Regions from separate parts of the Bowmanella denitrificans genome, predicted to be linked through region 2. Evidence: predicted binding sites of a transcription regulator. Region 2 holds the regulator's gene; each other region holds the start of a gene.

Region 1 (10,247 bases), on a different contig from region 2:
CGAGCAGAATGAACTGGGTATGGATTATGACGGCCAGTTGGGCGCCAAGCTGTTTGAGTTGCCAGAATTTCAATCATTGGGATATCAGGATAATTCAGCACCCAATCTGGCCATGAATGGCCGGGTGGAAGAGAATCAGGCTGAGAATCTAACCACGTCGGATTATCGTGTTACGGTAAATGCGGTCAATGCTGGTCCGCCCGCGACCCTGGACGTGACCGTTGAGCTGTTAAATTCAGACGGCTCGCCAACCTTAGGCACTAACGGCAACCCGATTGTGTATACCTATGCCGGCGCAAATGCGTTATCTACCGGCGCGGGTAACTGGAGTAGCATTGGCGATGGTCTGGAAGTGGAATTTCCAAGCGGTGCCTATGCGGTAGACGACCGGTTCCTGCTGCAGCCAACACGTAACGCCGCCTCCCAAATTGATTTGGATGTATTGCGTGGTGAGGATCTGGCCTTTGCTTCGCCAATTAAAGCAGAAGGTAATATTAATAATTTAGGCTCTGCTACTGTGGTATCCACTGCGGTGACTAATACTCATGTCGACAATGCCGCGCCTTTTGACCCCGACACCTCGGCTTTTGATGGCACAGGTGGGCTACAGGGCCCAGGTGCTGCACCCGGCGGTGGCGTGGGCGCACCAACCCAGATCCGTTTTACTGCCGCCGATACCTTTGAAGTGCTGGACAGTGCAGGTACGGTGATCACCACGGTGGCAGGCGCAACCGATTTAAGAAATCTGATCGAACAAGCCAAAGGCACTCCTGGCTGGCCGGCCGCTTTTAGCTCACCGCCACTGGACGATTACCCTGGCTATGACGTTAGTCTGGAAGGGGTACCTAAGGCCGGAGACACCTTTAGCATCGGCTATAATACCGATGGTGTGGATGACAACCGCAACGGCCTGGAGCTGGCCGGATTGCAGGACGTCAACACCGTGCGCCGGGATGCCAGTAAACCCTTTAGTGACCAGAATGCCACTACTTTTCATGGTGCCTATGCCGATACGGTGAGCTCGGTGGGGGAAAAATCCGCTACCGCTGGCATTGAATTAAAAGCCGCCAAGGCGATGCAGCAACAATCCAATGACTGGTTTCAGTCGGTATCCGGGGTGAGTCTGGATGAAGAAGCGGCCAACTTAATCCGGTTTCAGCAGGCCTATGCAGCATCGGCCCGTATTCTAAGTACGGCGCAGACCCTGTTTGATACTATTCTTAGTGCTGCCAGGTAATGAGGTAACAAGATGAGAATCTCCACCAGTCAGCTATTCGACCGCGGTATCAACAATATTCTGAATGGCCAGGGCGACCTGTCCGATATTCAACAGCGCCTGGCCTCGGGTAAAAAGCTATTACGCCCATCTGATGATCCCGTGGGGGCATCTAAAGTGATCCGCCTGACCGAGGAACTGGACCAGATAAAGCAGTTTCAGCGCAATAATGAATTACTTACCGCAGCCTTAAAAGAACAAGAAGCGGTAATGCGCAATATTAATGACGCCGTGACTAACGCCAGAACCAAAGCTATTCAGGCGGGCAGTGGTGCCATGACACCGGAAAGCCGGGCCGCTATTGGCGTTGAGATTGCGCAAATCCGCGATCAGGTATTCGACCTGATGAACTCCAAAAATGCCGCGGGTGAATATATTTTTGCTGGCTATCAGTCCAAATCCCCGGCTTTTGTGTATGATCCCAGTGCCACCGGCAATAAGTATTATTTTCAGGGCGATGAAGGCACTACCAATTATCAGTTATCACCGTCGGTGAAAATTATGGGCAATGACTCCGGCAAGTCGGTGTTTGAAGATGTGTTTGCCCGTTTTAAGTCCAGCATTGTAGGCTCTACCGCAACGGATGCATCATTAAAAATAAGTGAACAAAACGATCTGGACCGTTTTCACCAGCAAAACTATGATGCCGTCACCCCGGCCAATAATAATTTTCAGATACAAATCAATGGTGCGGGTAATCAGGTTACGGTAACCAATACCGGTACCTTGGCCAATTTGGGCACCTTTAACTTTACCTCTGGTGAGCCTTTTACCTTTAATGGTATGCAGTTCACCATCGATGGCGCTCCTGGGGACACAGTGGATTTTTCGCTGAATCCACCGGAGAAGAAAAACCTGGCGCAGACCCTGGATGATTTTTTTGTTGCTCTGGACAACCCAGATATTGCCCAGCAGGATTTTTTGACCGCCCTAGATGATGCCATTATCGGTATGGACAATGGCCTGAAGGCACTTGGCGCGGCGACTTCAGGTATTGGCGGGCGCTTAAATGTGGCAGGCGCCGTGTTTGAATCTAATCTGGATCTGGAAATCGCATCCAAGGAAGCCCGCTCCGTGGTACAGGATGTGGATTATGCTCAGGCGGTATCTGACCTTAGCCGCCAGGAAACCGCCTTACAGGCGGCGCAAGCCACCTTTTCCAGGGTCACCAGCTTATCGCTGTTTGATTATGTACGTTAATTATTCCTAAGTAAGCTTAAGTTCCAGCTCCGACAGGTAGATGCGACTTTGTTGGCCTTGATGGCTGGCATAATAGCTTATGTAGAGTCTATCGCCCTTTCTGACCAATCCGGGGTAACTGGTATCGCCGCCGGAGGGCAATATACACAGCAGTTTCTTTTTCCAGCTAACCAAGTCCAGACCAATAAGCGCTGTTTTAGGCCCGGATGCCCGCCAGATCCTGCCTGCCAGCAACGCTTGGTTGCCTTCCAGCAACAGCATAGCCGGCCCGCCCAGATAAAAGCCCAGATCCTGCCATTGCCAGCGACGATAGGGGGGCTTGGCGATACCTAGCTGTGCTGTGCAGGTATCGGCGTCCCGCCTGAGCAGTATATAGGCAGTTCCATCCGCAGCGAACTGCAAATCTGATTCATTGGGGTAACCCTTGCCGTGTTTGCGTAAGCCGAACAGCTCCGGCTCAATACAATCAAAACTGCCGCGCGGGTAGCCGCTATACAGCCTGGTGCTTTGGGCACTGCGATTGTATGCCACCCCATAAGCCTTATCGTTATGCCAACTGATACGCCACAGCCACCAGTTCCTGTCTGCAAAACCTTTTGCGGCAGTCCAGCTATAGCCGTCCTGAGACAACCAGGTGGTGGGCTGTCCGAAGCGGGTTTTATTGTCAGCGCCGCAGTACCTGGCATAGGCAAGTAGCATCAGTTTGTTGTCGGGGGTCAGGGACAGCTTAGGATCGCGCAGATCGGCTCCAGCGATGCGCAGTAGCTGGTGCCTGAGCACCTTGCCCTGCCAGTCCAGATAAAGCACCCGGATTTTGCCATCGCCACTGATATGGTTTGTTGCTTCGCGAAAGCAGCACACTAGCATGTTGTTGAATTCACAAAGATCGCTGAAGGCATTGTGGGGGGCGTGGGACCATAAGTTGGTCTGATGGATTATGTGCATTTTCTATACATGCTGAAATTGTCTGGGAACCTATTGAAACGCAAGTCTTTTATCAATGCAAAGGCGGCAAAGTTTTTCCGCTTTGTTTGCCGGGCGGCAAAAATTTTCTAAAGGAGTTTTCAAGGGCGTCGATAACCTTAAACGAGAGAGCCAGTAACACTAACTTTTTAACCAAAGTTATTGTTCTTAAAGTGTTTTTAACCTTCGGCGAGAGCCGGATGCCAGCTGACTGCTGGACTGAGAGTGTAGGAGAGGTCTATGTCCTTGTACGTTAACACCAACGTTTCGTCTATCAATGCGCAACGTCAATTGTTCAACTCCGGAACAGCATTGAATGTCTCATTCGAGCGTCTGTCTTCTGGTTTCCGTATTAACCGAGCCGCCGATGATGCCGCTGGTTTGCAGATCACCGACCGTATGACTTCACAAGTCATGGGCCTGCAGCAAGCTGTGCGTAACGCCAACGATGCCATTTCACTAACCCAGACCGCTGAAGGCGCGCTGCAGGAAATCACATCATCACTGCAACGTATCCGTCAGTTGGCTGTACAGTCTCAAAACGGTATCAATACGTCTGCTGACCGCACCGCGTTGCAAAAAGAAGTGTCTGCCCTGAAAGCTGAAATGAGCCGTATCGGCACCACTTCACAGTTTGCCGGGGTTGATTTGCTGACAGGTTCATACTCTGCAGCCTTCCTGGTAGGTGCAAACGGTGGTCAAACCATTTCTGTTAACCTGTCAAGAAGCGGTGGTTTCGGTACCTCAGGTCTGAGTCTGTCTGATTTGTCTGTTGCTACAGCCGCTGACGCTTCTGCAGCCTTGGCATCTATAGATGCGGCCATTTCAACCATCGGGGCTACCAGAGCGGATTTGGGTGCGTTGCAAAACCGCTTCCAGTCAACCATTCGTAACCTGAGCAATATCATCGAAAACGTATCCGGCGCCCGTTCGAGGATCCGTGATACCGACTTTGCTACTGAAACGGCTGAACTGACTCGCAATCAGATCATTCAGCAGGCCAGTACCACAGTACTGAGCCAGGCTAACCAGAGACCGCAGGCCGCCCTGCAGTTACTGGGATAAGTTAAACCTACATGACGCCAGGAGGTAGAGTGAGAGGTGTCATGCAGGTGAGAGGTTCGCTCATTCTCTCCTAACGTAAGAGCGATTGGTCGGAGGAATTCCTCCGACCATTTTTCCCTCAATACAGGCCAATGAGTACCGAGCAAATCTTTGATTTAGCTTGGCTTTTTGCGTTGCTAAAAAAAGTGCTAAAGCTTTTTCCTGATCTGAACGATACATAGGGCAAGACACTTGGTGAAAATAAGAATAACAGCCAGGAGTCAGGACGAAACCGTCAAAAAACATAATAAAGGTTTCGCCAACGCCAAGATTACTAATAAAAACAATAAGTCTGGCGCTTAGTATCGATCAAGTTAGGAGAAAATCATGAGCTTATACGTCAGCACCAATGTGTCGTCGCTTAATGCGACCAGACAATTGTTTACATCCAATGCTAATCTCAGCACTGCCTTTGAGCGTTTATCATCTGGCTTCCGTATCAACGGCGCCAAAGATGACGCTGCCGGCCTGCAGATTTCTGACCGTATGACGGCGCAGATTCAGGGCCTTAATATGGCCGTGCGTAACGCCAACGACGGCATTTCCCTGGCACAAACCGCAGAAGGGGCGATGCAGGAGATCACCAATGCTCTGCAGCGAATTCGCGTGCTTGCGGTGCAATCACAAAACGGTATTAACAGCTCGGCTGACCGTCTGGCCCTGCAAAAAGAAGTCTCAGCTCTGAAATTGGAGATCAGCCGTATCGCTTCCACGTCTCAGTTTGGTGGGGTGAATATTCTGGATGGCGCCTATTCTGCGGTGTTCCTGGTGGGAGCCAATGCGGGTCAGTCTATCAGCGTGAATATTTCCCGTCCGGGTGGCTTTGGTGCCTCAGGCCTGTTTAACGGTATTAATGTATCGGTCGCCACGGCTGCGCAGGCATCAGCTACTATGGGCCTGGTGGATACAGCAATATCTATTATCGGTGGGGCCAGGGCCGACCTGGGTGCGATTCAAAACCGCTTTCAGTCCACCATACGTAACCTGAGCAACATCTCAGAAAACGTTGCGGCGGCAAGATCACGCATCAAGGATACAGACTTTGCCGTTGAGACGGCAGAATTGACCCGCTGGCAGATTATCCAGCAAGCCAGTGTGACTGTGCTTGGCCAGGCCAATCAGCGCCCGCAGTCAGCATTGTCACTGTTACAAGGATAATAAAGATGAACAAGGTAACGTCATTGCGGGGGCAAGCGGCGTCATCCTGAAGACAGAATGGTGAATATGTAGGTTTGGTCTCTATTCACCATCCCTGACTCTCATAAATGTTAATTTCAACATTTAACTAAATGAGAAATAAGGGAAAAGAAAGGTCGGTATGCAAAGTTTGTGGGGGCAAGCCGCATCCGACCTGAAGACAGAAAATCTTTACCAAAACTTGATCGATAGCAGGATGCACTTTTAGCAAGGGACGGCTCTTTTATTTAAAAAGGCCGACTGACAGGCGTGACGCCAGGAGGTAGTGAGAGGTTTGAGGTTTGGCCATCAAACCTGTCGTGTCGGCCAGAGCATTCGCTCACTTTCTTGCATTTGCAGGCTCAAGTACCGGCAAAGCCAGTCAGAAAACTGACTGACGGATAGAGAAAAGCACATAGCGTGCCAACTATTAATTGCCAAAAAAGGCGTCAATACAACAAAAGCAATAAGACGCTAACTTGTTAGGAGAGAAATCATGAGCCTATACGTTAGTACTAATGTCTCGTCACTGAATGCGACCAGACAACTTTTTACCTCAAATTCCAATTTGAGTACTGCCTTTGAGCGATTGTCTTCCGGCTTTCGTATCAATGGTGCAAAAGACGACGCAGCCGGTCTGCAAATCTCTGACCGTATGACCGCCCAGATCCAGGGCCTGAATATGGCGGTGCGAAATGCCAATGACGGGATTTCCCTGGCGCAGACTGCGGAAGGGGCGATGCAGGAAATTACCGGCGCTTTGCAGCGTATCCGCGTACTGGCGGTGCAATCGCAAAACGGTATCAACAGTTCGGCTGACCGACTGGCGCTTCAAAAGGAGGTGTCTGCTCTTAAGCAGGAAATCAGTCGGATAGCGTCAACGTCCCAGTTTGGTGGGGTGAATATCCTGGATGGTACGTATTCTGCGGTATTCCTGGTGGGCGCTAACGCTGGCCAGTCAATCAGTGTGAATATTTCCCGCCAGGGCGGATTTGGGGCGTCGGGATTGTTTAACGGCGTGAACTTGTCGGTGGCTACCGCCGAAGGTGCATCAAGATCCATGGCGATGATAGACACAGCAATCTCTATCATTGGTGGGGCCAGAGCGGACCTAGGTGCGATTCAAAACCGCTTTCAGTCCACCATACGCAACCTGAGTAATATTTCGGAAAACGTGTCAGCGGCAAGATCGCGCATCAAGGATACAGATTTTGCCGTCGAAACGGCAGAATTGACCCGCTGGCAGATTATTCAGCAGGCTAGTGTGACGGTGTTGGGACAGGCGAATCAGCGGCCTCAGTCGGCTTTGTCACTGCTGGGTGGTTAGTTTTAACAGTTTGGACTTGTAGTGGTGGTGTGCATTATTGCCCAGTGTAGAAAAAGGAAATTCACCACAGAGACACAGAGAGCACAGAGGTTTTCCTTGTTGGGGGATTTGGTCAGAAACGAAACGTGCCAAGGTCTACCAATTTTAAGGTGAACTGTTTGTAATTCGAGAGGGTAGGAAATGAGAGGCCGCCCCTGGTGAGAAAGGGGAATACCTTGTCTCACCAATCTGGACACCAGCAGCATCAAAGCAATGCTGGTTCCCAGCCTCAGGATTGAGGCTGGGACAAGGAAAAAAACGCCGACTGACGGACTGAGAGTGTAGTAGTGGTTGAGAGGCCAGTTTGCATTCTCTAACCCGCAGTCGGACCGAAACCTTATTTGCTCGTTCTCCTAACTTGAGCAAGTTGGCCGGGTCATCTGACCCGGCTTTTTTAATCTGCCGATGTCAAATTCACCATTTCCAACAATGTACTCATTTTATAAGCACAGTGCGTGCCAATAATTTTCTCCAAGATCTACTATCTGATTCTTAGTTGCAGAGTTTAGACCCAGTGCTAGGCAAGTACGCATAGATTCATTGCTGCACGTTTTATCTCAAGACTGTCAAATCGTCAAATCGTCAAAGTGGCAAACGGTTGGAACTCCCTAAATACAGCTTCCGCAGTGTGGAAAAGTCAATACAAAACAGTTGCTTAAATTTATTTTAAAAAAATATCAAATTTTTCCTAAAGACTCTCAATGGTGTGCCGATACCTAAAGTCGAGGGGTATTTTAAGTTTTGAATTTTGGCTTGGTGTCAATCTTCAAGTGTGAGGCAACTCAGCAATGAGTTGATTTGAGGCAAGTCAGTAAAGGTATGAGGGTACCTTTGTTGGCTTTCAGGAGGTAACTTCCATGACTTTGTATGTAAATACTAACGTATCGTCCATCAATGCTCAGCGCCAGTTGTTCAACTCAGGCAATGCTTTGTCAACGTCGTTTGAAAGACTGTCATCAGGTTTTCGTATTAACCGTGCCGCTGATGATGCTGCTGGTCTGCAAATTTCTGACCGTATGACGTCGCAAATCCAGGGCTTGAACCAGGCAGTGCGTAACGCTAACGATGCCATTTCTTTGACGCAAACCGCTGAAGGTGCATTGCAGGAGATTACATCTTCGCTGCAACGTATCCGCCAACTGGCCGTGCAATCACAAAATGGTATTAACTCGTCTTCTGACCGTACGGCGTTGCAGAAAGAAGTGTCTGCGCTTAAACAGGAAATCAGCCGGATTGGCCAGAATACCCAGTTTGCTGGTGTCGACCTGTTAAAAGGCAATTACTCTGCTGCCTTCTTAGTGGGCGCTAACGGCGGTCAAACTATCTCGGTAAACCTGTCTACCACCGCTCCCGACGGTGGTTACGGTGCATCTGGTCTTAGTTTGGGTAGTCTTACTGTTGCGACCGCGAATGACGCTTCAGCTGCACTGACAACTATCGACAATGCCATCTCCACGATTGGTGCGGCCCGTGCCGATTTGGGTGCATTGCAAAACCGTTTTCAGTCCACTATCCGTAACCTTAGTAATATCGTCGAGAATATCTCCGGTGCCCGTTCGCGGATCCGCGATACCGACTTTGCTACCGAAACGGCTGAACTGACACGCAACCAGATAGTGCAGCAGGCGTCATTGTCTGTACTGAGCCAGGCCAACCAGCGCCCTCAGTCAGCCTTGTCTTTGTTGGGTTAACCTGAAATGGCCGTTATACTTTGAAGTATATCGGCCACTTTCTTTACTCTATTAGAGTGGAGGTGAAAAATGGACGTTAATTTTTCACAGTTGCCCCCGGGACTATCAGGTGCAGCGCTTGATGCTGTGGCTGAGCGTACCAATGTACCTGTTGTTTCTGAGAAGGAAGCACCTAAATCAGAATTGGCAGGTAAATTGCCTGAAGAAGTTAAAGTCGAGGAAACGGCCGCCGATAAAGAGAGTATCGAAACGGCTGTGCAGGATGTGCGTGACTTTGTGCAGGCACAGAATCGCAACCTGAATTTTGCCTTCGACGAGGGCAGCAACCGTTCTGTTATCAAAGTAACAGATGCACAATCCGGTGATGTGATAAGACAAATCCCATCGGAAGAAGTGTTAAAGCTGGCTGAGCGCATAAAGGAACTTCAGTCTGAAGTTGGCGCAGCAGTAGGAGTACTGTTTAATAAGTCAGTATAACTTTATGAGGTAGAGCATGGCTATTCAGTCTTTAGGAGTTGGTTCAGGCTTGGCCCTGGATGACTTGGTAAAGCAGTTGTTGGAAGCTGAGCGCAAGCCCAAGTTCGATCGTCTGGATAAGCGGGAAGAATCACTGGATGCTGTTATCTCAGGTATCGGCTCGCTGAAATCCAAAATGGATGCCTTTAAGGAATCTGTTGATGCACTACGCCGGGATACGGCCCTGTCTAAACGCTCCGCAGTAACGACTCATCCTGGTGTCAGTGGCGAGGATGCTACTGGCCCCTTTACCGCTGAGGCATCTAATAGTGCGGCAACCGGCTCTTACCAGATTACTATAACAGAGCTTGCCAGTGGCAGCCGGGTTGAAACGGCCAATGCTGCAGATGGAGGATTTAACAGTAGTTCTGATGTGGTCAGTGCCTCTGCCGGTACCCTGACTTTTCAAGTCGGCAGTAAAAGTTTTGACGTTGACGTCACGGCCGGTATGACGGTTCAGCAACTACGCAATAAGGTGAATAGCTCTGCGAGTAATTTTGGTGTCACCGCCAGTGTGATCAGCACGGGTACTGCAGGTGGGGGCGCTAAACTGGTATTTAGCTCTGATGTTACCGGCACCGGTAATGACCTTAAAATCATTAATAAGAACGATATTGCTGATTTAGAGAGGGTGTCTACCACTGATTCGACCGAAACCCAGACTTACCTGGGCTATGCAAAAAATGCCACTAATGCTAAAGCTACCATTGACGGTATTTTGGTGGAAAGTGCCACTAATCGTTTTGAAAACGTAATTGAGAACGTTGCTTTCGAGGCTAAAGAAGTATCCAGCAAAGATGCGCTTGATAACTTTGTAGCGTCAACGCTTGAGATAGGATACGACAAAGATGGCGTTGAGAAAAAAATCCGCGACTTTGTGGATGACTACAACACCCTGATTTCTGAAATCACTACATTGACCCGCTATGGTCAGTCTGAATTGGAAGAAGACGGG
Region 2 (10,247 bases):
GGTCTGGATAATGGCGCCAAATTCGCTGGGGATGGTATAACCGACCGTATCGGGAATATTCACCGTGGTGGCACCGGCCCTGATGGCGTTTTCCACCATCCGGCACAGATAATCGATGTTGGTGCGTCCGGCATCCTCGCAGGAAAATTCCACATCGTCGGTGTAGCGTCTGGCATGTTTGATAGCGGCCACCGCCATGTCCAGCACCTCATCCTGAGACTTACGCAATTTGGCACCCACATGAATATCTGAGGTGGCGATAAAGGTGTGGATACGAAATTGTTCAGCAACCTTTAAGGCTTCGCCGCAGGCGTCGATGTCATTCATCACCGCCCGGGACAAACCGCAGACGGTGGCATTTTTCACTTCCCTGGCAATGGTTTGTACAGATTTAAAGTCACCCGGGGAAGAGACCGGGAAGCCAGCTTCGATAATATCCACCCCCAGTCGCTCAAGGGCCAGGGCAATCTGCAGTTTTTCCTTCACACTCAGACTGGCAGGTAAGGCCTGTTCGCCGTCCCGCAAGGTGGTATCGAATATCTTGACTCTGTTTGTCATGGTCTTTCCCCTTCTTGGTTGACCCCGGCACCTTCACACTTGGTTTTTACTTGGTATAAAAGTGAAAAACCCGTGCTGTGCACGGGTTTTTCTGAATTTCTGCCTGTTTCTCGGCTACAACCTACCCGTGCAATCTTGCTGCCATAAGGAGGAGTAGAGAGAGAAATTTTTGCATTCGCTGTTGCCTGTATTTGGAACAGGCATATTAGTATCTTTTTCGGCTATTGACGTCAACCAGTAAGGGTAAATTAATTCGCTATTGGCTTGCTTTAAATGGCATAAGCGCGATTTTATCCCTTTCCTGGTGGAGTATCTCGAAAGGCTTATCCTAACAATGTCGAAATTTCTGGTTGTCCAGTTATTGGTTGTCAGGTTTGTAAGTGGTCAGTAATCAGTCTTCAGTTGGCAGAGCCGGAGCGAACCTGAACTGCCAACTGTAAAGTAACCCGGGATTTGAAGTTATTGTTGTTGGGCTTAAGCCCAACCCACAGTGGGTCGAAATTGATTTCGACAGCAAAGCTCAGATAAACACAACGAGTCAGAATTGATTCCGATAGCAAAACTTAGTCTAAGCACCGTGGGTCGGACTTGAGTCCGACAGAATTAAAGTCGTCAGTTCCAAGTGGTCAGTAATCAGTAGTCAGTTAGCAGAAATCCGTTGACAGAGCGCGAGGGCGAGTCAGACTGAACAGCCAACAGCCAACAGCCAACAGCCAACAGCCAACAGCCAACAGCCAACAGCCAACAGCCAACAGCCAACAGCCAACAGCCAACAGCCAACAGCCAACAGCCAACAGCCAACAGCCAACAGCCAACAGCCCACTTAATTCAGCCAATTGGCGCACTAATTGCAGTACCAGTGCAGCCGTCAAATTCCCGTTGTTAGATTATGGAACTAAGCTCCTACCTGAACCGATTCGACAAAAACTCTGTAAAGCAGTTCACCTCCGGGTTGGGGGCACCAATAATCCTGCTGGCCATTATGGGCATGGTGATATTACCCATGCCGGCATTTCTGCTGGATGTACTGTTTAGTTTCAACATTGCTTTGTCGCTGGTGGTCATCCTGGTTGCGGTATTTACCAAACGCCCCATTGATTTTGGCGCCTTTCCGCTGGTGTTGCTGATTGCCACAGTATTACGTCTGGCATTGAACGTCGCTTCCACCCGTGTGGTATTGCTGGAGGGGCATGAAGGCGGCGATGCCGCGGGTAAGGTGATTCAGGCCTTCGGTGAAGTGGTGATTGGCGGTAACTTTGCCGTGGGTATTGTTGTCTTCGCCATCTTGTTAATTATCAACTTTAAAGTGGTTACCGCGGGTGCCGGACGTATTTCTGAGGTAAGTGCACGCTTTACCCTGGACGCTATGCCGGGTAAGCAAATGGCCATTGATGCGGATTTAAATGCGGGCTATATCGATTCCGATGAAGCCCGTCGTCGCCGTCAGGAAATTACCACAGAAGCGGACTTTTACGGCTCAATGGATGGTGCGTCAAAGTTCGTAAAAGGTGACGCGGTCGCCGGTCTGTTTATTATGTTGATCAATATCGTCGGCGGTTTGTTTATCGGCATGATTCAGCATGATCTCAGTTTTGGTGATGCCATTGAGATTTATACTATTCTGACCATAGGTGACGGCCTGGTGGCGCAGATCCCGTCACTGCTGTTATCTGTTGCCACGGCCATTATAGTTACCCGTGAAAACGATACCCAGGATATGGGTAGCGAGTTGAAGAACCAATTGGGTAATCGCCGCGCGCTTTATATCACCACCGGTATTTTGTTTGTGATGGGGATTGTGCCAGGGATGCCACATCTGGCGTTTTTAGGCTTTGCACTGTTGGTTGGCGGCTATGCCTATTTTGACTGGTGGCGGGAACAACAAGCCGAACAGCAGCAGGCGGCTGGCGAGCTGGTACCTGAACAGACCCGCGCACCCGCAGAAGTCAAAGAGCTGGGCTGGGATGATGTGCAGCATGTTGACACTATTGGTCTGGAAGTAGGGTACCGGCTAATTCCCCTGGTGGACAAAAGTCAGGGGGGTGAATTGCTGACCCGCATAAAAGGGGTGCGTAAAAAGCTTTCCCAGGAGTTGGGTTTTTTGATCCCGCCCGTGCATATACGTGACAACCTGGACTTAAATCCCAATACCTACACCATCGCTATGCTGGGCGTCACTATTGGTGAGGCTGATATCAGCCATGATCAGGAACTGGCCATTAATCCCGGTCAGGTGTTTGGCAAACTCGACGGCAAGCCCACCAAAGATCCGGCCTTTGGCCTGGATGCAGTATGGATTAAGGCTGCCCAGCGAGAACACGCGCAAACACTGGGCTATACGGTGGTGGATGCTGCGACAGTAGTGGCAACGCACTTAAGCCAGTTGCTGACCAATAATGCCTATCAATTGCTGGGCTACGAAGAGGTTCAGCAGTTGCTTGACATGCTGGCCAAACAAAATCCCAAGCTGGTGGAGGGATTGGTGCCGGATATTCTGCCCATGGGCACGGTAGTGAAGGTGCTGCAGACCTTGTTATATGAAGGGGTGCCAATCCGAGATTTGAGAAGCATTGTACAAACCCTCTGCGAATATGGTCCCAAGAGTCAAGATCCCGACGTATTAGTATCGGCCGTGCGTATTGCCCTGAAACGTCTGATCGCCCAGGAAATTAACGGCAGCAGCAAAGAAATCCCTGTGATCACTTTGGCCCCAGAACTGGAACAGATATTGCACCAGTCGCTACAAGCCGGTGGTGGTGACGGCGCGGGTATCGAGCCCGGTCTTGCCGAACGACTGCAGCAATCTCTGGCCGAAGCGGCCCAGCAGCAGGAACTGGCGGGCGAGCCAGCAGTATTGTTGACGTCAGGCATGTTGAGACCTGTGTTATCACGTTTCCTTAAACATGCCATCGCCGGATTGCACGTACTGTCCTATCAGGAAGTACCTGATGACAAGCAGATTAAGATTGTCAGCGCCGTGGGCCAATAAGCTGACATAGGGGGTAAAAGTGAAAATCAGACGTTTCTATGGAAAAGACATGCGCGAAGCGCTGGCTCAGGTTAAAGAAGAGTTGGGCGGCGACGCAGTGATCATGTCGAATAAAAAAGTGGCGGATGGTATAGAAATTGTTGCTGCCTATGACAGAGAGCCTGTACGTAAGCAAACACCCCAAGCCAATCAGCCGGATGTTATGGCAAAGCCAAGAATGACACCGGCTGGCGCAGCAGGAAAGACGCCCAGTCTCAGCGAAATTATTGGAGATTCCGGCCCGGACAGTCTTAAAGCACTGTTGGAAAAGCAAACCAAACAGTCTCCATCGGCCTCGCAACCTGCCCGTGCAGAAAGCACAAGTGCGAACAAGCAGCATACCCCTGTGCAGACAGAGCCCAACAGACAGGACGACACCGAGTTGCAGGATATTCGCCAGGAGTTGAAGTCACTGCGAAATGTACTGGAGTTTCAGGTGGCAGGCCTGATCAAGCAAGATCGTCAGCAAGCCAGGCCCCTGCATAGCTATCTCATTGATAAATTGGTGCGCATGGGCATTACCCCAGCGCTGGCCGAGCAGGTGGTATCCTATGCACCGGCCAACTGCGAGGAGCGTGACGCCTGGGTCTTTCTGCTTAAACTACTGGCCAATCGTCTGCACACGACACAAAACGATATTCTCGCCAAAGGCGGTGTCGTGGCACTGATGGGGCCGACCGGCACCGGTAAAACCACCACGATTGCCAAGTTGGCGGCGCAGTATGCGCAGCGTTATGGTGCCAATCAGGTAGCGCTTATTACCATTGACAGCTATCGCATTGCCGCATACGAACAACTGGCGACTTACGGCAAGATTATTGGCTGCCCGGTAAAGAAAGCGGCCAGTGCCGAAGAATTGTCCGATCTGCTCCATCAGTTTCGCAATAAAGGCCTGGTTTTGATTGATACTGCCGGTTTTGGTCAAAGAGACACCAGATTAATCAAACAGTTAGATACCTTGGCTGAATCATCTTATGCTAATATCAAACATTATCTGGTGTTGGCCGCGAATGCGCAGCATAGAGTGATGGAGCATCAGCTTATGACGTATAAGCAGATTTCTTTGCAGGGCTGTATTTTCACTAAACTTGATGAGTGTTACAGTCTCGGCGAAGCCATCAGCCTGGCCCTGGAGCACAGATTGCCCGTCGGATATTTGACGGATGGGCAGAAGGTGCCCGAGGACATTAAGGCGGCCGATGCCAAGTACATAATTTCTTGTGCAGCGAGACTATTTAAGCAGTATGCTTTAATGCCTACAAGAACGCAGCAGGTTGTAAACTCAGCAGTATCAATATGATTGAGGATCAAGCGAGTAGCTTAAGACGAATGAACCAGCCCAATCTAATCAAAGTGATTGCCGTTACCGGTGGCAAAGGGGGAGTGGGTAAAACCAACATCACTCTGAATACAGCCATCGCTATGGCCAAGCAAGGCAAAAGGGTCATGGTGCTTGACGCCGACCTGGGGTTGGCCAACGTTGACGTAATGTTGGGCCTGCGGGTCGAAAAGAATTTATCTCACGTACTGTCGGGTGAATGTCTGTTGGAAGAAGTGCTGGTGGAAGGCCCCTATGGGGTCAAAATTGCACCGGCCACCTCTGGCACGCAGTCCATGACAGAGCTGACCCCCACAGAACATGCCGGATTGATTCGCGCTTTCAGTGAATTGCGCAGCCAAATCGACGTGCTGATTGTGGATACCGCCGCCGGTATTTCCGATATGGTGTTGAGCTTCTCGCGCGCAGCCCAGGATATTATGGTGGTGGTGTGTGATGAGCCGACTTCTTTGACGGATGCTTATGCGCTGATCAAGATTTTGAATCGTGACCATGGTGTATTTCGCTTTAAGATTGTGGCCAATATGGTGCGCAACTTACGCGAAGGACAAGAACTCTTTGCTAAACTGTCAAAAGTAACCAATCGTTTTCTGGATGTTGCCCTGGAATTGGTTGCCACAATTCCGTTTGACGAGAACATTCGTAAAGCGGTACGCAGGCAAAAATCCATTATCGAAGCCTATCCCAGTTCGCCAGCGGCAGTGGCCATCAATAATCTGGCTAAACAGGCGCTAAGATGGCCAATACCATCGCAGCCCGGGGGGCATCTGGAGTTTTTCCTGGAACAGTTAGTCAATCAGAATTCTGCGGTCCAAAGAGATAAAGTGTGAACAATAAAGCAGCCGCCTATCAGCAATTCGACGATAAAACGAAGCTGGTGGAGCAACATGCCTCACTGGTCAAGCGTATAGCCCACCACCTGATGGCGCGTCTGCCTGCCAGCGTGTTGGTTGACGATCTTATTCAGGCTGGCATGATTGGTTTGTTGGAAGCCGCCAAAAATTTTGACGGTTCCAAGGGAGCCAGTTTCGAAACCTTTGCCGGTATTCGCATCCGCGGTGCTATGCTGGACGAAATTCGTAAAGGCGACTGGACACCCCGTTCGGTGCATAAGAACAGCCGCGCCATCGCCGAGGCTATACAAGCAGTTGAACGTGAAACTGGCGGCGATGCGCGTGATGCCGATGTTGCCGGGAAATTGCAAGTCAGTCTGGATGAATATCACCAGATGTTGAACGAAGTGAATGCCGGCAGACTGGTGGGTATTGAAGATCTGGGCATTACCGAAGATGTAATTAGCACCGAACAGAACCGGGGCACTGACGCACCCTTTGATGATTTGTTGCAGGGATCGTTTCAAAAAGCGCTGGCCCATGCTATTACTACTTTGCCTGAACGGGAAGCCATTGTGCTGTCACTGTATTATGACGAGGAACTGAACCTGCGCGAAATAGGCGAAGTGCTTGAAGTCAGTGAGTCTCGGGTTAGTCAGATCCATAGTCAGGCCATGTTGAGACTCAGAACTCGCATGCAAAGCTGGCAAATGGAATAGAATTTAATAAGAATAACAGTTGGTTGATTCCTCACTGGAGGCAGTTTTGGATAAAAACATGAAAATTCTTGTTGTCGACGATTTCTCGACAATGAGACGTATCATCAAGAACCTTCTCAAAGACCTGGGCTTTACCAATGTTCAGGAAGCTGATGACGGGAATACCGCGTTGCCAATGTTGCAACAAGGCGATTTCGACTTTGTTATCACTGACTGGAACATGCCAGGGATGCAGGGGATTGATCTGCTCAGAGCCATTCGCGCTGATGATAGCTTGAAACACACCCCTGTTCTGATGGTGACAGCGGAAGCGAAGAAAGAGCAAATTGTTGCAGCAGCCCAGGCCGGTGTAAATGGATATGTGGTGAAACCTTTCACTGCAGCTACGCTGAAAGAGAAACTCGAAAAGATATTTGAGCGCCTTGGGTAGTCCCTGGCGGATCCTAAAGCATAAGGAACGCCTTAATGACTGATACTCATCAAGCTCCCATGTCGCTTGAGGATGCTCGCCAACTGGTGACATTGCTTGAGCAGGGAGACAACCAGGGTGCCATGCAACTGCTGGAATCTGTGACCATGGAAGACTCCATGGAATTGTTTGCCGAAGTGGGCAAACTTACACGTCAGTTACATGATTCACTTAACAATTTCCAATTGGATGCCCGCATCGCGGATTTGGCTCAGGAAGATATTCCTGATGCACAAAGTCGACTCAACTATGTAATTGAAACCACGGAAGATGCAGCTAACCGCACGATGGATGCGGTTGAGACCAGTATGCCTATCGCTGAACGTCTGAATGCCAGAATTAATGAAATTCTGCCAGACTGGAAAAGGCTGATGACACGTCAGTTGCAATTGGGTGAATTTAAAACGCTTTGCCATGATATGGATAAGCTTCTTGACGAGGCCAGTGTTGATTCGGCGAAACTGAACGAACTATTGACCGAAGTGCTGATGGCTCAGGGTTATCAGGATCTGACCGGTCAGGTTATCCGTAAAGTCATCGAGTTAGTCAAAGAAGTCGAAGACAACCTGGTACATATGCTTAAGGTGTTTGGTGAGCCCGAAGTAGATGAGATTGCCAAACAAGCCAAGAAAGAGGCCAGCAAGGAAATGGCAGAGGGCCCAATTATTGATGCGGCTACCCGTGATGACGTGGTAACTGGTCAGGATGACGTAGATGATCTACTTTCAAGCTTAGGGTTTTAAGGGGAATTGATGCATGGCCTTTGACGTTGATGAGGATATCCTGCAGGACTTCCTGGTTGAAGCGGGAGAAATTCTGGAGCAATTGCAGGAGCAACTGGTTGATCTGGAAAACAATCCCGAAGATGCGGATTTGCTCAATGCCATATTTCGCGGCTTCCACACCGTTAAAGGTGGGGCGGGTTTCCTTTCCCTGACCGAACTGGTGGATGCCTGCCACGGCGCTGAAAACGTGTTTGACGTGTTGCGTACCGGCAAGCGCCAGGTAACTGCCGAGCTGATGGACGTTATCTTGCAAGCACTGGATAGCATCAATGAGATGTTCGCCAGTGTTAAAGCCCGTGAACCGTTGGAGCCTGCCTCTCCAGAAGTATTGGAGGCTTTGCATCGTTTAAGTAAACCTGAGTCCGAAGACGAATATGTGGCGCCAGCGCCCGAGCCTGAACCCGAGCCCGAGCCTGAACCTGTTTCGGTGAGTGACAGTACTGATAGTGGCAGTATCGACGATATCAGCGAAGATGAATTTGAGGCTTTGCTGGATGAACTGCATGGGCCAGGCGGCGCACCTTCTAACGCCAAAGCGGCATCACCTGCCAGCAATACTGCACCACAGGTTGATTTGAGTGACGGTGATGAAGACATTACCGACGATGAATTTGAGGCCTTGCTCGATCAGCTTCACGGTGAAGGCAAATTTAAAGCTGCCAGCGATGCCCCTGCACCTGCCAAAGCCGCTCCTGCTTCCGATGCAAAGAGCGGTGACGATATTACCGATGATGAATTCGAAGCCTTACTCGACCAATTGCATGGCTCGGGTAAGGGGCCTGGTGCAGTGCCGGCAGCACCACCGGCTAAGTCTGAAGCACCAAAGCCTGCTGCTAAACCTGCAGCGGCAACGCCAGCTAAAACAGAAGCCGCGAAGCCTGCTGCCAAACCTGCGCCTAAAGCCAGTGATGATGACGAAGACAAGTCGTCTGCTGTAGCTCTGAAGAAGGACGACAAGAAAGCGCCGGCTGCACCACCTGCTGAGACAACAGTGAGGGTGGATACCAAACGCCTTGACCAGATTATGAACATGGTTGGTGAGCTGGTGTTGGTACGTAACCGTCTGCTTAGTCTTGGCGTCAATATCAATAATGAAGATATGTCCAAGGCTATTGCCAATTTGGATGTGGTGACCGGGGATCTGCAAGGTGCGGTGATGAAAACCCGTATGCAGCCCATTAAGAAAGTGTTTGGTCGCTTCCCCAGGGTTGTTCGCGATTTAGCCCGCAGCCTAAAGAAAGAAATTAACCTGAATCTGGTGGGTGAAGAAACCGATCTGGATAAAAACCTGGTGGAGGCCCTGGCCGATCCCTTGGTGCACTTGGTCAGAAACTCAGTAGACCACGGTATTGAAATGCCGGACGAGCGTGAAGCCTCGGGTAAAAAGCGCACCGGTACTGTTACCTTGTCGGCGTCCCAGGAAGGCGACCATATTCTGCTGACCATCGAAGATGATGGTAAGGGCATGGATCCGGAGAAGCTGAAAGAGATTGCCATTAAGCGTGGTGTGCTGGATGTGGATGCCGCTGCCCGTATGTCAGATGTTGAAGCCTTCAACCTGATTTTCGCACCGGGATTTTCCACCAAAACCGAGATTTCCGATATTTCCGGCCGCGGCGTTGGCATGGATGTGGTGAAAACCAAAATCAACCAGCTCAATGGTACCGTGCATATTCACTCAGAAAAAGGCGTGGGTACCCGGCTTGAGATCAAGGTCCCTCTGACCCTGGCTATTCTGCCCACCCTGATGGTGATTGTTGGTGAGCAGACCTTTGCCTTACCACTGGCCGCAGTCAGTGAAATCATAAATGTGGACATGAATAAGACCAACACGGTTGATGGTCAGCTCACCATGATTGTGCGCTCCAAAGCGATTCCTCTGTTTTATCTGAAGGAATGGCTGCATCGCAGTAAGGAAAAGGTCAAGGTTGAACGCAGTAAAGGCCACGTTGTGGTGGTGCAAATTGGCACTCAGCAAGTAGGTTTTGTGGTCGATGCATTGATTGGTCAGGAAGAGGTGGTGATTAAACCACTGGATGCCCTGCTGCAAGGCACGCCAGGTATGGCCGGCGCAACTATTACCAGTGACGGCGGCATTGCCCTGATTCTGGATATTCCCAGCCTGCTCAAGCGTTATGCGAAAAAAGGCCTAAAAGATAAAAAAAGCAAATAACTGATGCGTTATAAGGTACTGGTGGTCGACGATTCGACATTCTTTCGTAAGCGGGTTTCGGATTTTCTCAACCAGGACCCCGGCCTGACAGTGGTCGGTGAGGCCAAAAATGGTCAGGAAGCCATAGATATGGCTGCCAAGCTGCAGCCCGATGTCATTACCATGGATGTGGAAATGCCGGTGATGGATGGCATTAGTGCGGTGAAACGCATTATGGCCAGTACGCCCACGCCTATTCTGATGTTCTCGTCCTTAACCCATGACGGTGCTCAGGCCACACTGGATGCCTTAGATGCCGGGGCGCTTGATTTCCTGCCGAAAAAGTTTGAAGACATTGCCCGAG
Region 3 (10,247 bases), on a different contig from region 2:
GCAGCAGAAGATAAACAGGCCAAAGTAGCCGCTGCCGTGGCGCGTGCCAAGGCCAGAAAAGCCGCAGTACAGCAAGGTGACTCCGCGCCCAGCGACACAGCAGATACTGCAGCAGAAGATAAACAGGCCAAAGTAGCCGCTGCCGTGGCGCGTGCCAAGGCCAGAAAAGCCGCAACGCAGCAAGGTGACTCCGCGCCCATCGACACAGCAGATACTGCAGCAGAAGATAAACAGGCCAAAGAGGCCACTGCCAGCAAAAGCAAGACCACAAAACAAGTTAAGCCGAAAGACAAGGTGTCAACCCAAGTCACAACCGCCGATACCCGCGTTAAGCCAGCGCCAGCTGACGATAGGGAAGAACAGAAAAGGCAACGCGTCGCGGCAGCCATTGCCAAGGCCAAACAACAAAAAGCACAGAAAGATCGTCAGCAAGCTTCTTCCACAGCAGATATGCCTGCAGAAAAAGTCGCTCAGCCTCTGGTGGAAGTAGACGAACAGAAAAAACAACGTGTTGCAGCGGCTATCGCCAAGGCGAAGGCCAGAAAAGCCAAACTTGATATGCAAAGTAGCGCAGATAATCAGCAGGATAAAACAGACGAATGAGCCTTCGAATTGCCAGTTCACCTCACCAGCGCAGTCAACGTAGTACCGCCAAGCTTATGCGCCTGGTCTGTTATTGCGCCCTGCCCGGTTTTGCCCTGCAATGCTGGTTTTTCGGCTGGGGCAGCCTGCTACAGTTCTTGATTGCGGCCGTGGTCGCATTAGGCACCGAAGCGCTGATTCTGGAACTGCGCAAAAAAGATTTTGAAAAGGCCCTGTCCGATTGCAGCGCGCTATTAACCGCTTTGCTGCTGGCAATTTGTCTGCCACCGCTTACGCCTTGGTGGATTACGGCTATCGGTGCGTTTTTCGCCATCGGCATCGCCAAACAACTTTATGGTGGCTTGGGATCTAACCTGTTTAACCCCGCCATGGTGGCTTATGTAACCTTGCTGGTGTCGTTTCCGGTTGCCATGACATCCTGGCTGCCACCGCAACATTTAGCAGCGCATCCTTATAATCTGGTCGATGCTTTGAGCGTGATCTTTACCGGCTTTACCGGTGAAGGTTACAGCCTGACCCAGCTTCGCAGTGATGCCGACGGCTTTACCATGGCTACGCCCCTGGACGCAGTGAAAACCGATTTAAGTCTCGGCCTGACGCTGGAAGAAGCAACCAGCAAAGGACAATTTTCCAATGGCCTGGGTATTGGCTGGTTTTGGATTAACCTGGCCTATCTGGCAGGTGGTCTGGTTTTACTGAAGTTACGTGCAATTAAATGGCAGATTCCCGTCAGCATGCTGGGGACCATATTGCTGGTGGCCGGCATCATGCACCTTAGCGCCCCGGATCTATTCGCATCACCCTGGTTCCATCTGCTTAGCGGCGGCACCATGCTGGGGGCTTTTTTTATTGCTACCGACCCGGTTTCCGCCAGTACAACTGACCGCGGCCGCTTGCTCTTCGGCGCAGGTATTGGCCTGCTGGTAGTGGTCATTCGGACTTGGGGCGGTTACCCCGATGCCATTGCCTTTGCCGTCGTGCTGATGAATATGGCCGTGCCGCTGATAGACTATTACACCCGGCCCCGCACTTATGGCCACCAGCGTCAAAGAGGAAAACCATGAAAGACAGCCTCAAGCGCAACGGCTTAACCCTGACCGCTTTTGCGCTGGTCACCACCGGTCTGATTGCGCTGACCCATCAGTTCACTGATGACAAAATCAAAAGTCAGCAGCAACAACAGCTGCAGAAACTGCTTGGCAGTATTGTCCCGGCCAATCTGCATGACAATGATATTGAGCATGACTGCACAGAAGTCAGCCATCCTGAGTTTTTAGGCAATAGCGACGCCAAAAAGGTGTATCGTGCGCGTCTGGCTGGTGAGCCTGCCGCCCTGGTTATTCAAACCATAACGCCGGACGGTTATAGCGGCAATATCGAGCTTTTAGTAGGTATTGATGCACAAGGAAAAGTGACCGGCGTCCGCGCAATTAAGCATCAGGAAACCCCAGGCCTTGGCGATAAAATTGATGTGCGTATCAGTGACTGGATTCTGAGCTTTAATGGTAAAGGGCTGGGCAATGGTGATGAAAAAAACTGGGCAGTCAAAAAAGACGGCGGACAGTTTGACCAATTTACCGGCGCCACCATTACCCCCAGAGCGGTTGTCGGCGCGGTGCGTGATGCACTGAAACTCAGCAATAGCATGCAGCAACAACTGTATGATGCACCTAACTTATGCAAGGTGAGCAAGGTGAGTACCAAGGAGGAAGCCCATGAGTGAATACAAAACCCTGTCTTGGCAAGGGCTGTGGAAAAACAATCCGGCCCTGGTACAACTGCTGGGCTTATGCCCGTTGCTGGCGGTGACCGGCAGTTTTATTAATGGCCTGGGATTGGGGCTGGCTACCACGGCGGTGCTGATTGGTTCCAATACTACAGTCTCCCTGGTACGCAATCTGGTACCGGCAGAGATACGCATCCCTATTTTTGTGATGGTGATAGCCGCGTTTGTCACCATTATCCAATTGCTGATGAACGCCTACACCTTCACCCTTTATCAGGCCCTGGGTATTTTTATTCCTTTAATTGTGACCAATTGCGCCATTATTGGCCGGGCAGAAGCCTATGCATCAAAAAATCCGGTAAAGTTTGCCGCTTTTGACGGTTTGATGATGGGCGTCGGCTTCACACTGGTATTGGTGACACTGGGCGGATTGCGGGAAATACTGGGGAGCGGCACCCTGTTCAGCGGTGCAGAGTTCCTGTTTGGCGACTGGGCCAAACAGCTAACCCTAACGCTTTATGTAACCGAGCATAAGTTCCTACTGGCCATTTTGCCACCGGGCGCCTTTATCGGTATGGGTTTGCTTATCGCCCTGAAAAATGTATTGGATAAGCGGCTGGAACAACTTAATAAACAACCGGCCAAAGTAGTGCAGCGCGCCAGAATCACGGCGGAGTCTTCCTGACAGAATACTCAGCATGGTGGCCAACAAAGACAGACCAGGATGAACCAGAGCAAACGCAAACAAATATTACAACGCCTGAGGGATGACAACCCTCACCCCACCACCGAGCTCAACTACAGTTCCCCGTTTGAACTGTTGATTGCCGTGATCCTTTCAGCGCAGGCCACAGATGTGGGCGTGAATAAAGCCACCGACAAACTGTTCCCGGTTGCCAATACCCCGGAAGCGATTCTGGCATTAGGTGTGGATGGCCTGAAGGAATACATTAAAACCATTGGCCTGTTTAATGCCAAAGCAGAAAATGTGATTAAGACCTGCCACATTCTGGTAAATCAGCATGGTTCTGCAGTGCCAGAAAGTCGCGAGGCATTAGAGGCACTGCCCGGCGTTGGCCGCAAAACCGCCAATGTGGTGCTGAACACCGCTTTCGGCTGGCCCACCATTGCCGTAGATACGCATATTTTCCGGGTCAGCAACCGCACGGGGCTGGCGCCTGGCAAAAATGTGCTTGAAGTGGAAAATAAACTACTTAAGGTTGTGCCTGCCGAGTTTAAAGTCGATGTACACCACTGGCTGATTCTGCACGGTCGTTACGTATGTGTTGCCAGAAAACCCCGTTGCGGCGCATGCCTGATTGAAGATCTCTGTGAGTTCAGAGATAAAACTGAAACATAATAAGATTACACTCACCCCTGACCAAAAAGGACCAGAAGTATGAGATTACTGCATACCATGTTGCGCGTTGGTAACCTGGAACGTTCTATTGAATTCTATACCCAGTTACTGGGTATGACGCTGTTACGCACCAGTGAAAACCAGGAATATCAATATACCCTGGCATTTCTGGGGTATGGCGAAGAACACAGCCATACCGTACTAGAACTGACCTACAACTGGGATCAAGACAGCTACGATATGGGTACGGCCTATGGGCATATCGCCATAGGTGCAGAAGATATCTATGCGCTGTGTGAACGCCTGGAACAGCAAGGTGCAGATGTCTACCGCAAACCTGGGCCGGTCAAAGGTGGCAGTACCGTTATCGCCTTTGTGCGCGACCCTGACGGTTATGCCGTGGAGCTGATTCAAGACTGAGATTAAAATATGATAAGGACGCTGCTTACCGGCATTCTGCTGTCAACCCTGTGCACTAACCTGTTGGCCAAACCTTTGGTCATTGCGCATCGGGGCGCATCGGGCTACCTGCCGGAGCATACGCTGCCAGCCGTTATTCTGGCCCATGGCATGAACCCCGATTATATCGAGCAGGATTTAGTGTTATCCAAGGATGGTGTGTTGGTGGTACTGCATGATATCCACCTGGATACCGTGACCGATGTGGCAGAGCGCTTTGCACAACGGAAACGGGCCGATGGACGCTTTTATGCCATCGACTTTACCCTTGAGGAATTGAAGAGCCTGCGGGTACACGAAAGACGCAATGAACAGAATCAGCAAGTGTTTGCCCTTCGTTACCAAGGGCATAAGACCAATGCGGACTTCTTTCGCATTGCAACCTTCGAAGAGCAGCTCATTCTGATTCAAGAGCTGAATCGCAGCCGTGGCGTCAATATTGGCATTTATCCGGAGATAAAATCCCCGGCATTTCACCGTGCTGCTGGGCAAGATATCAGCAAGATTTTCATGGCCCAATTGGAAAAGCATGGTCTGAATAAGGCAGATGCCAAGGTATATGTGCAATGTTTCGACTTTGCCGAAACCCGCCGTTTACGCCAGGAGCTGGGCCTGAAAGCGCCGCTGATACAGCTTTTGGCAGAAAACAGCTGGCAGGAGTCAGGTTCAGACTACGACTATTTAAAATCCCCGCCGGGTTTGCAGGAGATTGCCAAGGTAGCGGATGGGATTGGCCCCTGGATCCCGCAGTTGGTTAACTTTGACAACAAAGCCCCAACCACGCTGTTTACACAAGCCAAGGCATTGGGATTACAAATACATCCTTATACTCTTCGTGCAGACCAACTACCGCAAGGTATGGACTGGCAGAGCACCATGGCATTGCTATTTGACTGGCTGAAAGTTGATGGTATTTTTACCGACTTCCCGGATAAGGTCGTGGCCTACAACGCCACACAGTAAAAAGGGCGCCTAGCGCCCTTTTGACAATCCTGATGTGATTACAACCCTTTCTCCATACGGATAATCACCCGACGGTTCTTGGCTCTGGACAGTTCATTGCTGTTTTCTGCAATATGCCGTTTTTCCCCATGGCCGGTGATACTGATCCTGTCGCCCTCAACCCCTTGCTCCTGGAAAAACTGCTTTACCCGCTCGGCACGTCGCAATGACAATTGCTCATTGCTCCAACGGCCGCCATAACTGTCGGTATAAGCATCCAGTAACACCAGTTCAATATTGCTGTCTTCTTTAAGGTAGTCACTGATCATGCTGAGTTTTTTGCGTGAGCCTCGGGTAAATTCATCGGAGTTTTTCTGATACGACAGCACAGTGTAGGCAATATCCTCGAAGCTGTAGGGCAGCAAATTAGCCACACATTGGGAAAACTGCCGGTATTGGTCAATAAAGTTGCTGGCATTTAGCCCCACAGCCACTCTGTCGGCTTCATTGTACCAATCACGATAATAGATGGTCGGCCAGAACCCTTTTTCCAACTCAGACAGAATGGTCCAGGCCGCTTGTTCCGGTAGATCGCCATTATATTGTTTACGAATGGGCATGTCGGCAATTTGCCGTTGCATGGCCCCAGGCATCCAGCTCGGTGGCACCGAGTAAACCGAAGCCACACCATAAGTTTTGGGCAACTGCAGCATATCCAGCTCAAACTCCATATTGAGTTGCTTACTGGCCAGACTGGTAAACAACGCATCGCCATAGCCGGGTACCTGATGTTTCAGAGTACATTGCAGTCGGGTTTGGCTGCTTAACTGCCAACTGGAGGTTTCAACGGGCGCTGCATAATGACGCAAGCCGGCCTGAGCGGGCGTTATCAGCATACCGAGCAAAGCATAAAGGAGTCTGTTCATAACATCTCTGTCCAATTCCTTACCAAGATATCGGCAGTCACATCAATTCCATTACACTGGATAGCCTCGGCCAGACTTGTCATAATCGCGGCCCAGACCAGCACGACCATTTAGTTCAAGACCGATAGAGTAAAAGATGACAGCAGATACGCAACAACTCAAGCAAAGATTCAGGGGATATTTTCCCGTAGTAATAGATGTGGAAACCGCCGGTTTTAATCCACGCACCGACGCTTTGCTGGAAATTGCTGCAGTTACCTTAAAGTTAAACCAAACAGGTCAGCTTGTCAGAGACGAAACCTTTCATTTTCATGTCCAGCCATTTGCAGGTGCGAACCTGGAACAGGCTGCACTGGATTTTAATGGCATCGACCCACATTGTGCCTTGCGTGGCGCCCTGCCGGAAACGGAAGTGATGAAGGAACTGTGCAAACAAATCCGTAAAAAGCAGAAAGATGCGGATTGCCAGCGCAGTGTTATTGTTGCCCACAATGCGGCCTTTGATCAGGGCTTTGTTAATGCCGCCGTTGAGCGCTCCAGTATAAAGCGCACCCCATTCCACCCTTTCGTGTCCTTTGATACCACCAGCCTGTCAGCCCTGGCTTTCGGTCAAACCGTATTGGTTAAGGCCTGCCGCACGGCGGGACTGAGCTTTGATCAGGCCGAGGCACATAGCGCTTTGTATGACGCAGAGAAAACCGCAGATCTATTCTGTATTATCGTCAACAAGTGGCAACAACTGGGTGGCTGGCCGCTAACGACGGTAGAGAACTGACAGAATTAAATACCTGATGTATTTGGCATAGCCTTTCTGATATAAATCAAAGCATTGGTTAATTCTCGTGCTAGATTTATGCTACTTAGCTGAAAAGGAAGGCGTGGATGAAACAGATACTAGTCATTGCAGATCTCCCGGGAAACAAGCCCAAGGCCCTGGCGAAAGCCAAATTAGTTGCAGAGGCATTAGATGCTCAGGTAACGGTGTTGAGCTTTGTGCATGAACAACTTAAACATCTACCCGACAACCTTAGCAATGCGCAACAACAGGAAGTTCAGCAAAGCCTGATTGAGCAGCGTCAGCAATGGCTGGAACGCCAACTCAAAGATACCGGACTGAACGATGCCAGTGTACAGACTCAGGTGATCTGGGAGAAAAACATTGCCCAGTGGGTGGAAGCTTACGGTCGGCGTCATCGCCATGACCTGATTATTAAAACCGGACATCGCACTGAGAACTTGTTTTACACGCCAACAGACTGGCATTTGCTCAGAACCAGCAGTGCGCCGGTTTTACTAGTAGCTGAGAAAAAATGGAAAAAGCAGCACAATGTGCTGGTTACATTGGATCTTGGTAGTAAGCTACAAAGCAAGCAAGCTTTGAACAGGCAATTACTGGCCACAGGTATTGAGTGGGTACGTCATTTTGGCGGCGAATTACATGTGGCTTATTGCCTGCCCATGTCCCCCATGCTGAAAGATCTGATGGGGCTAAGCGCCAAGAAAATCGCCACTCAGGCCAGACAGCAATATCTGCCGCTGATTCAGGAAATGGCTGGTGACTACCCTATTTCCGAAAAGCAGCTGCACATTAAGGCCGGTGAACCAGACAAGGTGTTACCCAGTATGGCGGCTGATGTCAATGCGGGCCTGGTCGCCATAGGCACCGTGGGCCGCAAAGGACTAAAAGGAAAACTGTTGGGTAATACCGCGGAACAAATCCTGACCCTGCTTAAAACCGATGTGATGGCAATTCAGCCTTAAAATAAAAAAGCCGCGATAATCGCGGCTTCGTTTTAGCTTAAAGACTTACAGCTTGTCGCTGTTTTCCGCCAGGTACTTGGCCACACCTTCGGGGCTTGCCTGCATACCTTCGTTACCTTGCTGCCAGCCAGCTGGACATACTTCACCATGCTCCTGGTGGAAATTCAGAGCATCCACCATACGCAGCATTTCGTCTACATTACGGCCCAGCGGCAGATCATTAACCACCTGATGACGTACATTACCTTCCTCGTCGATCAGGAAAGAGCCACGGAACGCCACGCCAGCTTCAGGATGCTCAACATCATAGGCCTGGCAGATTTCATGTTTTACGTCTGCCACCAGCGTGTACTTCACAGGCCCGATACCGCCTTGATTTACCGGCGTATTACGCCATGCGTTGTGGCTGAACTGGGAGTCAATAGAGATACCAATTACCTCTACACCACGCTTTTGGAATTCTTCGTAACGTTTGTCAAAAGCAATCAGCTCTGAAGGGCAAACAAAAGTGAAATCAAGTGGGTAGAAAAACAACACGGCTTTTTTGCCTTTAATGGCCTCTTTCAGGTTATAGCTGTCAACAATCTCACCGTTGCCCAGAACGGCAGCGGCAGTGAAATCCGGGGCGGGACGACCAACTAATACACTCATCATCTTCTCCATTTATTGGTTGATGTTTTGCTTACTGCGTTTGCTGCGCAATAAGTCTCAGAAAAACTAGAACACAAGATAAGGGCACATGCAGTGCAAACCAAGAGCAAAAACAAAATTGCTGCACTAAATGTCGAATTACTGCACTGGCCTTCATTGACTTCACCTAAATTTAAGTGAGATTTCTTATCAATCTCAAACAAATTTCTTGGCAAAACACCTAATAACAATTATTATCATTTGTAGTGTTATAGGAGTTGTACTTTGTTCGTTTGTCTTTGCCACGGAATTACCGATAAGCACATTGCCCAAGCCGTCCGCGAGGAAGGCGTTGGAAATATGCGTGAGCTGCGTAAACAGCTGGGTGTTGGCAGTCAATGCGGGAAATGTGTACAACTGGCCCAACAGGTCATAGATAACACTATAGTTGATGAGTCCTTATTTAAGGACGTCAGCTAAACACAGTTTGAATAAATTGGCCGGTGACGCATAAGTATTTGTTCTCTATAATGAATGAATCTTAGCCCGCCGTTTTTGTGTTGCTTGGCAAAAATGGCTTACCATGGAGCCCGGCGATGAAAGGCGATAAATCCCTTATCAAACACCTTAACAAGGTGCTCGGCCATCAATTGGTGGCAATCAATCAGTATTTCCTGCATTCCCGTATGTTTAAGAACTGGGGACTGAAGGCGTTGGCCGACAAGGAATATCACGAGTCAATCCGGGAAATGAAACGCGCCGATGATCTGATTGAACGCATTTTGTTTTTAGACGGCATTCCTAACTTACAGGATTTGGGCAAATTGCATATCGGTGAAGACACCGAAGAGATGCTCAACTGTGATCTGAGCTTTGAACATAAAGCCCTGCCGGATTTACGCAGTGCCATACAGTGTGCAGAATCCGTGCAGGATTATGTCAGTCGCGACTTACTCGGCAACGTTCTGGATGGCCAGGAAGAGCATGTAGACTGGCTGGAAACTCAGTTACAGCTTATCAGCAAACTGGGCATTGAAAACTACAACCAATCACAAATGCATGATGATTAATTGAGAAGGGGCCGATACGCGCCCCTTTTTTGTGTCAGTTATTCAGCGCTGCCCTGCTCTTCACCTTTATTGGCTTTAGCACGGGCGGCGGCCTCTTTGATTAAGGGCTGCAATTCACCTTGCTGGAACATCTCCAGGACAATGTCACAGCCGCCGACCAGTTCACCTTCCACCCAAAGCTGCGGAAAGGTGGGCCAATTGGCATAAGCGGGTAGTTCTGCACGAATATCCGGGTTTTGCAGAATATCTACATAAGCAAAGGGTTCGCCACAGGACATCAGCGCCTGCGACGCCTGGGCAGAGAAGCCACAACTGGGCAGCTTAGGTGAGCCTTTCATATAAATTAGGATGGGATTTTCAGCGATTTGCTGTTTGATTTTTTCCAACGTTTCCACAATAACTGCCTCATAATTAGGGTTAAACGGATTTGCGGCCATTATACGTGTTTTCAAGGCTTGACTCATGCATTGTTCACATAACTTGATTTTGCTGCGATGGGCCGCATCTATATAAGCTGTCTGGCTGGCTATTTATTTGCATTGGCTTTAGACTAATAAATAAACCAATAACTTTATAAACTACGATGACAACCACGTCGTCGACCTTATGACTAACATGGAGAATTTACATGGCTTTTGAACTTCCCCCATTGCCGTACGAAAAAAATGCATTGGAACCGCATATCTCTGCTGAAACTCTGGATTACCATTATGGCAAGCACCACAACACCTATGTGGTGAAGCTGAACGGCTTGATTGAAGGCACAGAAT

The links. The regulator FliA, encoded in region 2, starts transcription of late flagellar genes. The targets are predictions, from matches to a motif close to CTAAAGNTNNNNNNNNNNNNGCCGATA.
Region 1: a site for FliA is predicted at 7,774-7,800, ahead of ABD028_RS17280 (flagellin N-terminal helical domain-containing protein). Genes of this name have one in related genera too.
Region 3: a site for FliA is predicted at 6,045-6,071, ahead of ABD028_RS15775 (flagellar protein MotY). Genes of this name have one in related genera too.

What each region holds. Positions count from the first base shown of each region.
Region 1 is NZ_BAAAEI010000021.1:134,563-144,809, reverse strand. Features, by position in the region: gene flgK (flagellar hook-associated protein FlgK) at 1-1,237, shown strand, start outside; gene flgL (flagellar hook-associated protein FlgL) at 1,250-2,476, shown strand; gene ABD028_RS17300 (hypothetical protein) at 2,483-3,421, opposite strand; gene ABD028_RS17295 (flagellin N-terminal helical domain-containing protein) at 3,680-4,504, shown strand; gene ABD028_RS17290 (flagellin N-terminal helical domain-containing protein) at 4,871-5,701, shown strand; gene ABD028_RS17285 (flagellin N-terminal helical domain-containing protein) at 6,216-7,046, shown strand; gene ABD028_RS17280 (flagellin N-terminal helical domain-containing protein) at 7,943-8,776, shown strand; gene ABD028_RS17275 (flagellar protein FlaG) at 8,846-9,253, shown strand; gene fliD (flagellar filament capping protein FliD) at 9,270-10,247, shown strand, end outside.
Region 2 is NZ_BAAAEI010000023.1:380,263-390,509, forward strand. Features, by position in the region: gene leuA (2-isopropylmalate synthase) at 1-558, opposite strand, end outside; gene flhA (flagellar biosynthesis protein FlhA) at 1,448-3,547, shown strand; gene flhF (flagellar biosynthesis GTPase FlhF) at 3,567-4,886, shown strand; gene ABD028_RS19300 (MinD/ParA family protein) at 4,883-5,755, shown strand; gene ABD028_RS19305 (RNA polymerase sigma factor FliA) at 5,752-6,477, shown strand; gene cheY (chemotaxis response regulator CheY) at 6,524-6,907, shown strand; gene ABD028_RS19315 (protein phosphatase CheZ) at 6,943-7,689, shown strand; gene ABD028_RS19320 (chemotaxis protein CheA) at 7,703-9,904, shown strand; gene ABD028_RS19325 (protein-glutamate methylesterase/protein-glutamine glutaminase) at 9,908-10,247, shown strand, end outside.
Region 3 is NZ_BAAAEI010000020.1:72,408-82,654, forward strand. Features, by position in the region: gene rsxC (electron transport complex subunit RsxC) at 1-603, shown strand, start outside; gene rsxD (electron transport complex subunit RsxD) at 600-1,667, shown strand; gene rsxG (electron transport complex subunit RsxG) at 1,664-2,326, shown strand; gene ABD028_RS15755 (electron transport complex subunit E) at 2,319-3,014, shown strand; gene nth (endonuclease III) at 3,054-3,689, shown strand; gene gloA (lactoylglutathione lyase) at 3,729-4,109, shown strand; gene glpQ (glycerophosphodiester phosphodiesterase) at 4,119-5,111, shown strand; gene ABD028_RS15775 (flagellar protein MotY) at 5,150-6,016, opposite strand; gene rnt (ribonuclease T) at 6,153-6,791, shown strand; gene ABD028_RS15785 (universal stress protein) at 6,899-7,777, shown strand; gene ABD028_RS15790 (peroxiredoxin) at 7,823-8,428, opposite strand; gene ABD028_RS15795 (bacterioferritin-associated ferredoxin) at 8,693-8,887, shown strand; gene bfr (bacterioferritin) at 9,004-9,477, shown strand; gene ABD028_RS15805 (Grx4 family monothiol glutaredoxin) at 9,516-9,872, opposite strand; gene ABD028_RS15810 (Fe-Mn family superoxide dismutase) at 10,106-10,247, shown strand, end outside.